DNA from 2 places in the Prevotella sp. P3-92 genome. Region 2 is predicted to be linked to the other one. Evidence: riboswitches for the same ligand, from Rfam matches in the RefSeq annotation. Region 2 holds a riboswitch; the other holds the start of a gene.
The links. A riboswitch is a leader RNA that binds a small molecule or an ion and turns the genes downstream of it on or off. The one in region 2 is predicted to bind thiamine pyrophosphate.

Region 1: it holds a riboswitch for thiamine pyrophosphate, as region 2 does, so the genes downstream of both, CIK93_RS07365 (TonB-dependent receptor) here and thiD (bifunctional hydroxymethylpyrimidine kinase/phosphomethylpyrimidine kinase) in region 2, are expected to answer to the same signal.

The regions. Positions count from the first base shown of each region.
Region 1 covers NZ_NPJE01000050.1:22,659-27,641, forward strand. Annotated here, with positions in the region: gene CIK93_RS07365 (TonB-dependent receptor) at 1-2,276, opposite strand, end outside; TPP riboswitch at 2,320-2,426, opposite strand; gene CIK93_RS07370 (hypothetical protein) at 2,745-3,278, opposite strand; gene CIK93_RS07375 (tetratricopeptide repeat protein) at 3,535-4,983, shown strand, end outside.
Region 2 covers NZ_NPJE01000024.1:25,810-30,792, forward strand. Annotated here, with positions in the region: gene CIK93_RS04020 (fructose-1,6-bisphosphatase) at 1-660, shown strand, start outside; gene CIK93_RS04025 (2-amino-4-hydroxy-6-hydroxymethyldihydropteridine diphosphokinase) at 672-1,022, shown strand; gene CIK93_RS04030 (M64 family metallopeptidase) at 1,019-2,248, shown strand; TPP riboswitch at 2,378-2,476, shown strand; gene thiD (bifunctional hydroxymethylpyrimidine kinase/phosphomethylpyrimidine kinase) at 2,571-3,386, shown strand; gene CIK93_RS04040 (thiamine phosphate synthase) at 3,383-4,012, shown strand; gene thiC (phosphomethylpyrimidine synthase ThiC) at 4,028-4,983, shown strand, end outside.

The sequences.
Region 1 (4,983 bases), on a different contig from region 2:
TAGCCGGCACTCTCGCTAACAGCATTGTACCATACGAAACCAGAAGGAGCATAGCAACGACCGAAGATATTGTTGATATCGAAACCGATGGTCACATACTTGATACCACATGCCTTGGTAACCTTTGAACCATAGTTGATGCTGAGGTCGCTCTGTGAATAGCAAGGCAGTGAACGGTCTTTGCTCTCGGAGTTGTCGAGATACTGACTGCTGACGAAATTGGTATGCCATGTGGCAGAGAATCCTGCATAGTGGAGGTCGATGAAGCCGTTGAGGATGGCAGAAGGTGAGAATGACAAGGTTGAATTGTCGTAGTGGATCTTCAATGGATCACCGTCCCAGTTATCTACATACTCGTCGAAATCCTTGATCTTGTTCTTGCTCAGACTGGCATTTCCTTCCAACGACATCCATGACAAGGGTGCCCATCCTGCTGTGAGCTCTACGCCCATACGATAGGAGTCTTTCACATTGGTGGTGAGTGCCTCACCGATGTCGCTCAGCTGACCGGTCTGTACCAACTGGTTGTCATAACCCATATAGTAGAAATTGGCACCGGCATGCCAATTGCTGCCCTGATACTGATAGCCAAACTCTACGTCGAGCAACTTCTCTTGCTCTGGGAATGGATAGTTGTAGTTGTCGGTATAGTTGTTGCGCTCAGGTTCGCGATTACTGTAAGCTACAGAAGCATAGGCCTTATGACCATTGTTGGTATAGCTGATACCTGCCTTGGGATTGAAGAAATTGAACTTCTCGTTGATGTCCAATACTTGGTTCTTATAGGTACCGTCAGCCTGCTCCACAAATTTATCGTTGACACCATCGGTCTTGTATTCTACACGACGGAACTGCAAATCGGCAAATACATTCCAGTTGTCGGCAAAACGATAGTTGGCCTTAACAAAGGCGCTATAGTCATACTTATGGGCATCAGAATCATAGTATTTATACTGACCATTGCTGCCCAGGAACTGGTTTTCTGCTGCCTGATTGGCAATATAGGTGAGATAGCCCCAGTGGTTGCCACGGAACTGCTGAAGGTTCAATCCGCCAATAACATCCCAGTGTTCATCCTTGTAGTTGGTGTTATACACGATGCCATAGGTGTGCTGGGTCAGCCCCTTCTTGCGCACAAAGTCGGAACGCTTTACGAAATTGCCGTCTGCATCATAGAAGGTGAGACCAAACTTAGCAAATTTCGACTGGCTCTTGAACTCGTTGTAGTAGCCATAACCATAGGTGTAGTGTACGGCAAAGTTGTGACTCCAATGGTCGTTGGGAGTCCAAACAGCAGAAAGGATATTGTGGTTCTGATAGAAATTGTCGGTGGTCTTGTTCCAAAGACTACCATCACGCATGGTGTAAGGCACGATGGTATAGTCGCCCTTGCCGTTGCGCACCAATCCTGCTGTCAGGATATTGAACTTCCCGAGACCAGCAGCATCCATATCCTTATAGGTATAGATACCATCGCTCATCAACGTGAAGTTGGTGTCATAGTCGCTGGCGAGCACACCATTCCATGCCTGGCCGGTCTTTTCAAAGTTGCCGATATTCTTGTAGCTCACCTTGAAATTGTCAGCAAGCCATGTCAGTCCACCATAGTAAGAACCTGATCGTCCTGATGTTCCATCGATATAGCCATCGGTAGCGGTCTCATGATAGGCACCGTCGAAGATCAGGTGTTTGCCCAACAAACCTGTTGAGAAGCTGACACCTGTATTATAGGTGTTGAAGCTACCAAACGAACCTGTCACCTCTGCGGTAGGGATAAGCGATGGGAAAGCAGTAGCCATAGAGATGCTACCACCAAAGGCTCCATCACCATTGGTAGATGAACCAACACCACGCTGAATCTGCACACTACCCAAAAGAGCGGCATAGCTGTTCATATTGGCCCAGAACACGGCCTGATCCTCAGGAGAGTTAAGGGCTACACCATCGAGGGTGACATTGATGCGGCTACCTGCAGCACCACGAATACGCATATAGCTGGTACCAGTGCCCAATCCATTCTCACCCCATGCAAGGATGCCGGGTGTGCGCGAAAGGAGGAATGGGAGTTCCTTTCCTGTACGAGAAAATTGCTGGAGTTCTGATTTCTTAATGTTGGCTACGGCATAAGGAGCTTCTTTGGCTGCACGTACACCTTTTACTACTACCTCATTCAGCTGGTGCACCTTGACGGTGTCGATTGTGGCTTGTGCCCATACGGCTTGACTGGCAAAAACACAGCACACCACACTGAATGCAATCCTGTTTAATCTTTTCATTGAATGTTTGTTATAAACCTTAAACTATATAAAGGGGGAAAGAACGTAGTCCAAGGAAAATTCCTACGACAGCATTACCTGTACAGGTTCTATGGGTATGTTCTCAGCCTCCGTCTCTTCTACGAGTAGGTAGCACCCCTTAGTTAGCGCTCTGCTAACCGATTGCAAAATTACTATAAATAATTGAAACTGCAAAATTATTGTTATTTTTTTGAGCATGAGCACCTTGTGCGCAACAAAGAGGAACACACGACCTCCACCACTTCTTCCTGACAAAGCCTACAAGGAGAAACCGTTACCAAAGGAACTATAACGGGAGTTATCAGGATAGACCACGATTTGCTCTACTACGATTTCGGGAGCTATCATTACAAATCGGCAGATTGGGTGAACTCAAGTACACGCTTCTCACTTTTTGCGAATCTCACAAACTGTTCGGCTGCATTGACATAAAGTCCACAGAGGTCATCAATACTTGACATGAAACTGTCTTACCATTCCAATAATCGTCAAAACTACGATGACAACATGATAAGTGGAAACAATGGCACCAGCCTCTATAACGTCATAACCTGTCCAAAACAAAAAGACAAAACCTTGCCAATAATCAAGGCGTAATTCGCGAGAAACGAACCTTTGCATAGTAATACGCTGCATATCTATCTGTTTGCGCAACCATAGTGCAATATCAGTAAAAACAATACACAGCACACCAACAAAGATACACGTATATAGATTGGGGCCAAAAGACGATAGATTCTGGAAAGGAAATCCTGCCAAATAAATGGCAGAAAGCAACCATATCGAATCACCCCACAAACTACTGTCTTTCGATCGCGCCACTCTTATCAAAAAGGGCGTAAGGCCTATAAAAATCACTGTCACCAATCCTATGACCGCTGCCAACCATAACGATAACTGCATGGCACAGACACTAACCACGCCCATGACAATAGATACCATTAAATATAAAAATGTATTGTTCTCCAGTTTTCTTATCATTGTCGTGTTATTAATATCCCATTTATACTGCCATGCAAAAGTACAAACAATTATTTAAATAAGAAACTTTTCGATGCTGCAATTATCTTTGAACACACTATCCATAACCAAGATAACTATATATATTACAGGCATTTGCAAAATACCAGATTCTGCAACACCTTATTTGCAACGCTTTCCATCCAACTTTTTTGTCAAAACAAAATAGAAAAAGAGAATTTATTGCTACTTTTGCATCAGATAATACAAGAACAGAATGAGAAAAGTACTGATAGTATTGCTCGCAGGAATGCTCCTTATGGGCTGTCAAAAAAGTGCAACACAACAACAATTGCAGCAAATCGATAGTATGCTGACTGATGACAAAGTAGAGAAAGCATACGCTGCACTTGAGAAACTGGAGCCAGAAAGCATGCGTGACGATGAGGATAAAGCATACTACTGGTTGCTGAAACATGAGAGCGAACTGCGATTACAACTATTTATCAGTTCTGCAAAACACCTTGAGACTTCTTGTGGTATTTTTGAAAACCACTTCGAAATGGACAAGATGATACGTTGCTACCTTTGCCTTTCTAAAATAGAAGCCTCGCTTCATCATAAAAAAGAGGCTTATGCATGGGCAAGACTTGCATCATTCAATTTTAAGAAATACCACATTTCCAAAAAACTTTCGGGACAATTAAACTTAGCAATGGCTTCATTCTATCAAGACCAATCCAACTATGACACGGCTCTAAAATACGGTAGGCTTGCCCTAACAGATTTCTATACAGAAGGAAGTCCTCGTGAAGTACAACTCTCAATGATGCAACTTTTCATGGCATACGCTGATAAGCAGATGCCAGACTCTGCAGACTATTATTTTAAACGAAGCATTGAAGGATTATCTCACATTCCCGTATATGAACGAGCCACATTTTATGCTGCTGTTGGAGGATGGTTAACCAATACCGATACTATTGCAGCTCGTCATTATCTGGAAAAGTCGTTGGCAATTCACCCCAAGATTCTTGCTCTTCAAAATATCGCCACACTATATCATAAGCAAGGGAAAACGGACAAAGCCATAGAATACTGGAAGAAAGCACTATATTCTACAGACAATACCATCCGTTTAAAGGTTTTAAAACAACTTTATACATTACAATTTGAGCTAAAAGATTACGAATCGGCATGCCAAACAGCAATTCATATAGTGGATCTTCAAGACACCATCAATCATATTGCCAACAATACAAACATCAATACTGTAGAACAAGAATACGACAACACGCTCCATTCTTTCACCAGTCGCTTCATATTCTATATCATACTTTACGTCACATTCATCATAGCACTCATGTCATTTAGCGCATTCCTTATGGTCAATCGCCGCAACAATCGTATGCATAAGAAATATGATGATGCCATATCACAAATTGACAGATTACGAAAACTGATAACGGCCTTGCGACAGGGAGAAAAAACAAATAAGGATGAAACTAAGACTGATAGAGACGTTACACCACAACAACAATTATCACTATACAATGGTCAATTGTTGATGGAAGATATCAAAAAAGGAGGCACAACCATACGATGGACACGTTCCGACTTCGACGATGCTATAAATTATTGTCACACACTTGACTCTGATTTTATTGATTGCTTAAAAGCGCGTAATCCGCAATTTACATCACGAAATATCCTATTCGCATATTTA
Region 2 (4,983 bases):
CATTACAGCGGTATGGAACTGATGACACGCTTGGGCATGCTCATCCGTTCTGCATTCAATAGCGATACAGATCCGGAACTTCGTCAGTACGCCATCGACTATTTCCTCTATCTTTGGTGTGGTAAAGACTCACCCTTGTTTGACAAATCCAAAATGGCTACGTTTGAGCGTTATTTCCTTACTGACTGCGAGACCTATAAAGAGGAGAAAGGCTACTATTTCCAGTTGCGCGACTCCGAAGAAGTCTGCGACCGCATCCTTGATGCATTCGGTGTGGCAGGCCCCAACCGCCACATCATTAACGGCCACGTTCCAGTCCATGCCTCCAAAGGTGAGAACCCCATCAAAGCCAATGGCAAACTGATGGTCATCGATGGAGGATTCTCCGAGGCGTATCATAGCGAGACAGGTATTGCGGGCTACACCTTGGTCTATCACTCACGTGGATTCCAGTTGGTTCAACACGAACCCTTCACAAGTGCTTCCGATGCTATCAGAAAAGGTTCCGACATCAAGTCAACAACCCAGTTGGTCGAACTCTCCACCCATCGCATGCATGTGGCAGATACCGACAAGGGTGACGAACTGCGTGCACAGATTGACGACCTCCGACAGCTGCTCTATGCCTACCGTCATGGTTTTGTGAAAGAAAAGAAATAGTGCCCTACCCTATGGCAACAGTAATCATCTCGCTCGGTTCCAACCATCGGCAGGCCGCCCACATCCAGTGGGCGTCACAATGGCTGCAGACTATGCTGACCGACACCACATGCAGTCGCCTCTTATGGACTACCGACATCAAAGGCAGCGGCATCATGTATATGAACCGCTTGATCAAAGGCACGACCGACTTGTCTGCCGACTCCCTCAACGCGTTGCTTAAGGCTGCAGAACAGCGTTGCGGCCGACAGGGAAGTCGGGTGTCTGTCGATCTCGACCTCATGCAGTACGACCAACAGCGGCTGCACCTTCGCGACTGGCCTCGTCCTTATATCCAACAACTAATCAATGACATCTTATGAAACGTTACGTCTCATTCCTTGTCCTGCTCATGACCGCCATCTGTCTGCAGGCACAAGATTTCCAACAGTTCTTCAACGACAGCACCCTGCGCCTCGACTACATCTTTGCCGGTGACAAGAAGAGCCAGCATATCTACCTCGACCAACTCCACAAGAGTGCCGGATGGTACGGTCGGCGTCATCATCTCGACCAACTGCCTTTAGAAGGCAACGGCGACATCACCATGAAAGATGCAGCCACAGGAACCGTCATCTACCGCCACTCCTTCTCCACCCTCTTTCAGGAATGGCTCTCTACTGCCGAAGCACGGCAGACCAGTCGGTCATTTGAAAACGTATTCCTCGTTCCCTACCCCCGCCAAGCTGTAGAGATCACCGTCACCCTGCGCGACTATCATGCCCGCACCATGGCATCGATGACCCATCGTGTCAATCCCACCGACATCCTCATCCGTCGCCAGCACCAACAGAGCCATTACACCACGATTCATGCTGCTGCCGACACCGCCCGATGCATCCATGTGGCTTTTGTTGCCGAGGGCTACACCATCGGACAGATGGATCAGTATCTTGCCGACTGCCGTGCAGCCACCGAGGCGCTGTTTCGCCACGAACCATTCAAGCAACTGCAAGATCGTTTCAATATCATCGCCATCCAATCGCCTTCCCATGATACAGACGTCAGTCAACCCGGTAAGAACATCTGGCTCGACACCGCCCTGGGAAGCCATTTCGACACCTTCTATTCCACACGCTACCTGACCACCCTGCACCTCAAGCGCCTTCACGACCTGTTGGCAGGAACACCATACGAACATATCATTATCCTGGCGAATACAGCCCACTATGGCGGCGGAGGCGTCTACAATTCCTACAACCTCTGTTACACGCGTGGCCAACAGTTCCTTCCTGTGGTGGTTCATGAATTCGGTCACTCCTTTGGCGGCCTTGGCGACGAATATCCCTACGGTGACGACGACCCCATGTATTTTGCCGATACCGAACCCTGGGAACCCAACCTCACCACCCACACCACGCATCCTGCCAAATGGCAGAAACTCATCGATGAAGGACGCGCCTCGCTGGTAGAGGGTGGCGGCTATCTCACCCATGGCGTATGGCGCGGACAGGAAGATTGTCGTATGCGCACCAACGAGCACCCCGACTTCTGTCCCGTCTGCCAAGAAGCCCTCACCCGCCTCATCAAGTTCTATACCGAAAAATAAACCGGAGCTGGTTTCCGTCCGACAGCGATCCAACACCCATTGGGTCGCTGTCGGTGTGAATAAATCTTAAATAACAGACCATCATCATCATTATCTGTAATTTTTCACTACCTTTGTATCATACTTACAAGAAGAAATAAGGGGTGCGTCACGATTGTGTTGCTGAGATTATACCCATAGAACCTGATGCAGGTAATGCTGCCGAAGGGATTGCTTCTTTTTTCTCACCTTGATGGTTCAGGCAGAAATCCAGAAGCTGTTTCTATTCCGTATCGTCTTTGAAAGTACGTCAGCAGATGTACCTCAGAAAAATGAAAACAAAATGAGGTATATTAGCGTACTGACCATAGCAGGATCCGACAGTTGCGGTGGAGCCGGCATCCAGGCAGACCTCAAGACCATGTCGGCCTTGGGCATTTATGCCGCTACCGCCATCACATCCGTCACCGTTCAGAACACCACTGGCGTGCAGGCGGTACAAGCCATCCGTCCAGACATCGTAGCCGGACAGATCAAGGCGGTCATGGACGACATCGCCCCAAAGGTAATCAAGGTGGGAATGGTCAATAATGCAGAGATCATCCGTGCCATTGCCGACACCCTCTCCCCTTATCCCCATGCCACATTGGTGATCGACCCCGTTATGGTTTCTACGAGCGGGGCGCTACTCATGCAACCCCATGCGGTTGAGGCGTTCTGCCAACGCCTCCTCCCCCTATGCACCCTGCTGACTCCCAACATCCCCGAAGCCGAAGTCCTCTCCCACACCTCCATCCGCAGCATAGACGACACAGAACGTGCCGCCCGCCACATTCTGCAACTCGGTTGCAGGGCGGTACTCATCAAGGGCGGACATCTGGAAGGACAGGCCAAGACCGACGTACTCTACCAAGCCGACACCCCTCCGTTGTCATTCTCCCATCCCACCGTTACTACACGCAACACCCACGGCACGGGTTGCACCCTATCCTCCGCCATTGCCTCATTTATCGCCCGTGGCTCATCCCTTCCCGAGGCGATACAACAGGCCAAGTGCTACCTGTCCTCTGCCATAGAAGCCGGCAAGGATGTCAGCATAGGAAGGGGCAACGGCCCAGTAAACCATTTGTTTAACCCAGAAAAGCTAATCATACAATGATACAGTTTATTACACACACCAACGACCGTTACGACTACGTAGAAGGAGCACGCCTCGCCTTGGCAGGCGGATGTCGCTGGATCCAGCTCCGCATGAAAGACGCGCCGAAAGATACGTTCATGGCGGCAGCCACAGCCATCGGCCAACTCTGTAAGACATGTCATGCCACATTCATCCTCGACGACCATGCAGAATGGGTACAGGAGGCAGGTGCCGACGGCGTACATCTCGGCAAGAACGATATGCCCGTGAGTGAGGCACGCAAACTCCTGGGCAGCCGATATGTCATCGGCGGCACCGCCAACACCTTCGACGATGTCGAACGACTCTACCGCGATGGAGCCGACTACATCGGCTGCGGTCCGTTCCGCTTCACCACCACCAAACAAAAACTGTCCCCCATCCTCGGTGCAGACGGTTACCGCCGTATTGTCAGTCAGATGAAGCTCCACCACATCACCATCCCTATCGTAGCCATTGGCGGCATTTTGTCCTCCGACATCCCTGACGTCATGGCAACTGGAGTCAGCGGTATTGCCGTAAGCGGCGCCATCCTCAATGCCGACAGTCCTGTGGAAGAGATGCAACGTTTCATCCGTCTTACAGAGAAAGAAATAGCCAAATAACTCAATATAAAAGAAATGGAAACAAAAATCAAGATCAATTATCCATCTTCCGAGAAAGTCTATCTGCAAGGAAAACGCTATCCGGAACTGCGCGTGGGTATGAGAAAGGTAAACCTCACCCCCACCGTCACTTTCAAGGGCGATGTGCGCCATGAAGAAGCCAATGCCCCCGTCTATGTCTATGACACCAGCGGACCGTACAGCGACCCCGATATGGCTATCGACCTGAAACAGGGACTCCCTAAATTGCGTCAACCGTGGATTGACGGTCGCAAGGCGGGAGAGACACAGATGTACTTCGCCAAACAGGGCATCATCACGCAAGAGATGGAGTATGTGGCAATACGCGAGAACATGAACTGCGAGGAATTGGGCATTACCACCCACATCACCCCGGAATTTGTCTGCAAGGAGATTGCTGAGGGACGTGCCGTAATCCCAGCCAACCGCAAGCATCCCGAAAGCGAGCCGATGATTATCGGTACAAATTTCCTGGTGAAGATCAATACCAATATCGGTAATTCCGCCACCACATCGGGCATCGAGGAAGAGGTGGAAAAGGCCGTATGGAGTTGCAAATGGGGCGGCGACACGCTGATGGACCTTTCCACGGGAAAAGACATCCACGAAACGCGCGAATGGATTCTGCGCAACTGCCCTGTTCCCGTAGGTACCGTACCGATGTATCAGGCTTTTGAGAAGGTCAACGGCAAGGCAGAAGACCTGACGTGGGAGATTTTCCGCGATACGCTCATCGAGCAGTGCGAACAGGGTGTGGACTATTTCACCATCCATTGCGGCATCCGTCTGAAGAACATCCATCTTGCCGACACCCGTCTGACGGGTATTGTCAGTCGCGGAGGCAGTATCATCTCCAAATGGTGTAAGGTACACCAGAAAGAGAGTTTCCTCTACGAGCACTTCGATGACATCTGCGACATCTGTGCCCAGTACGATGTAGCCATCTCCCT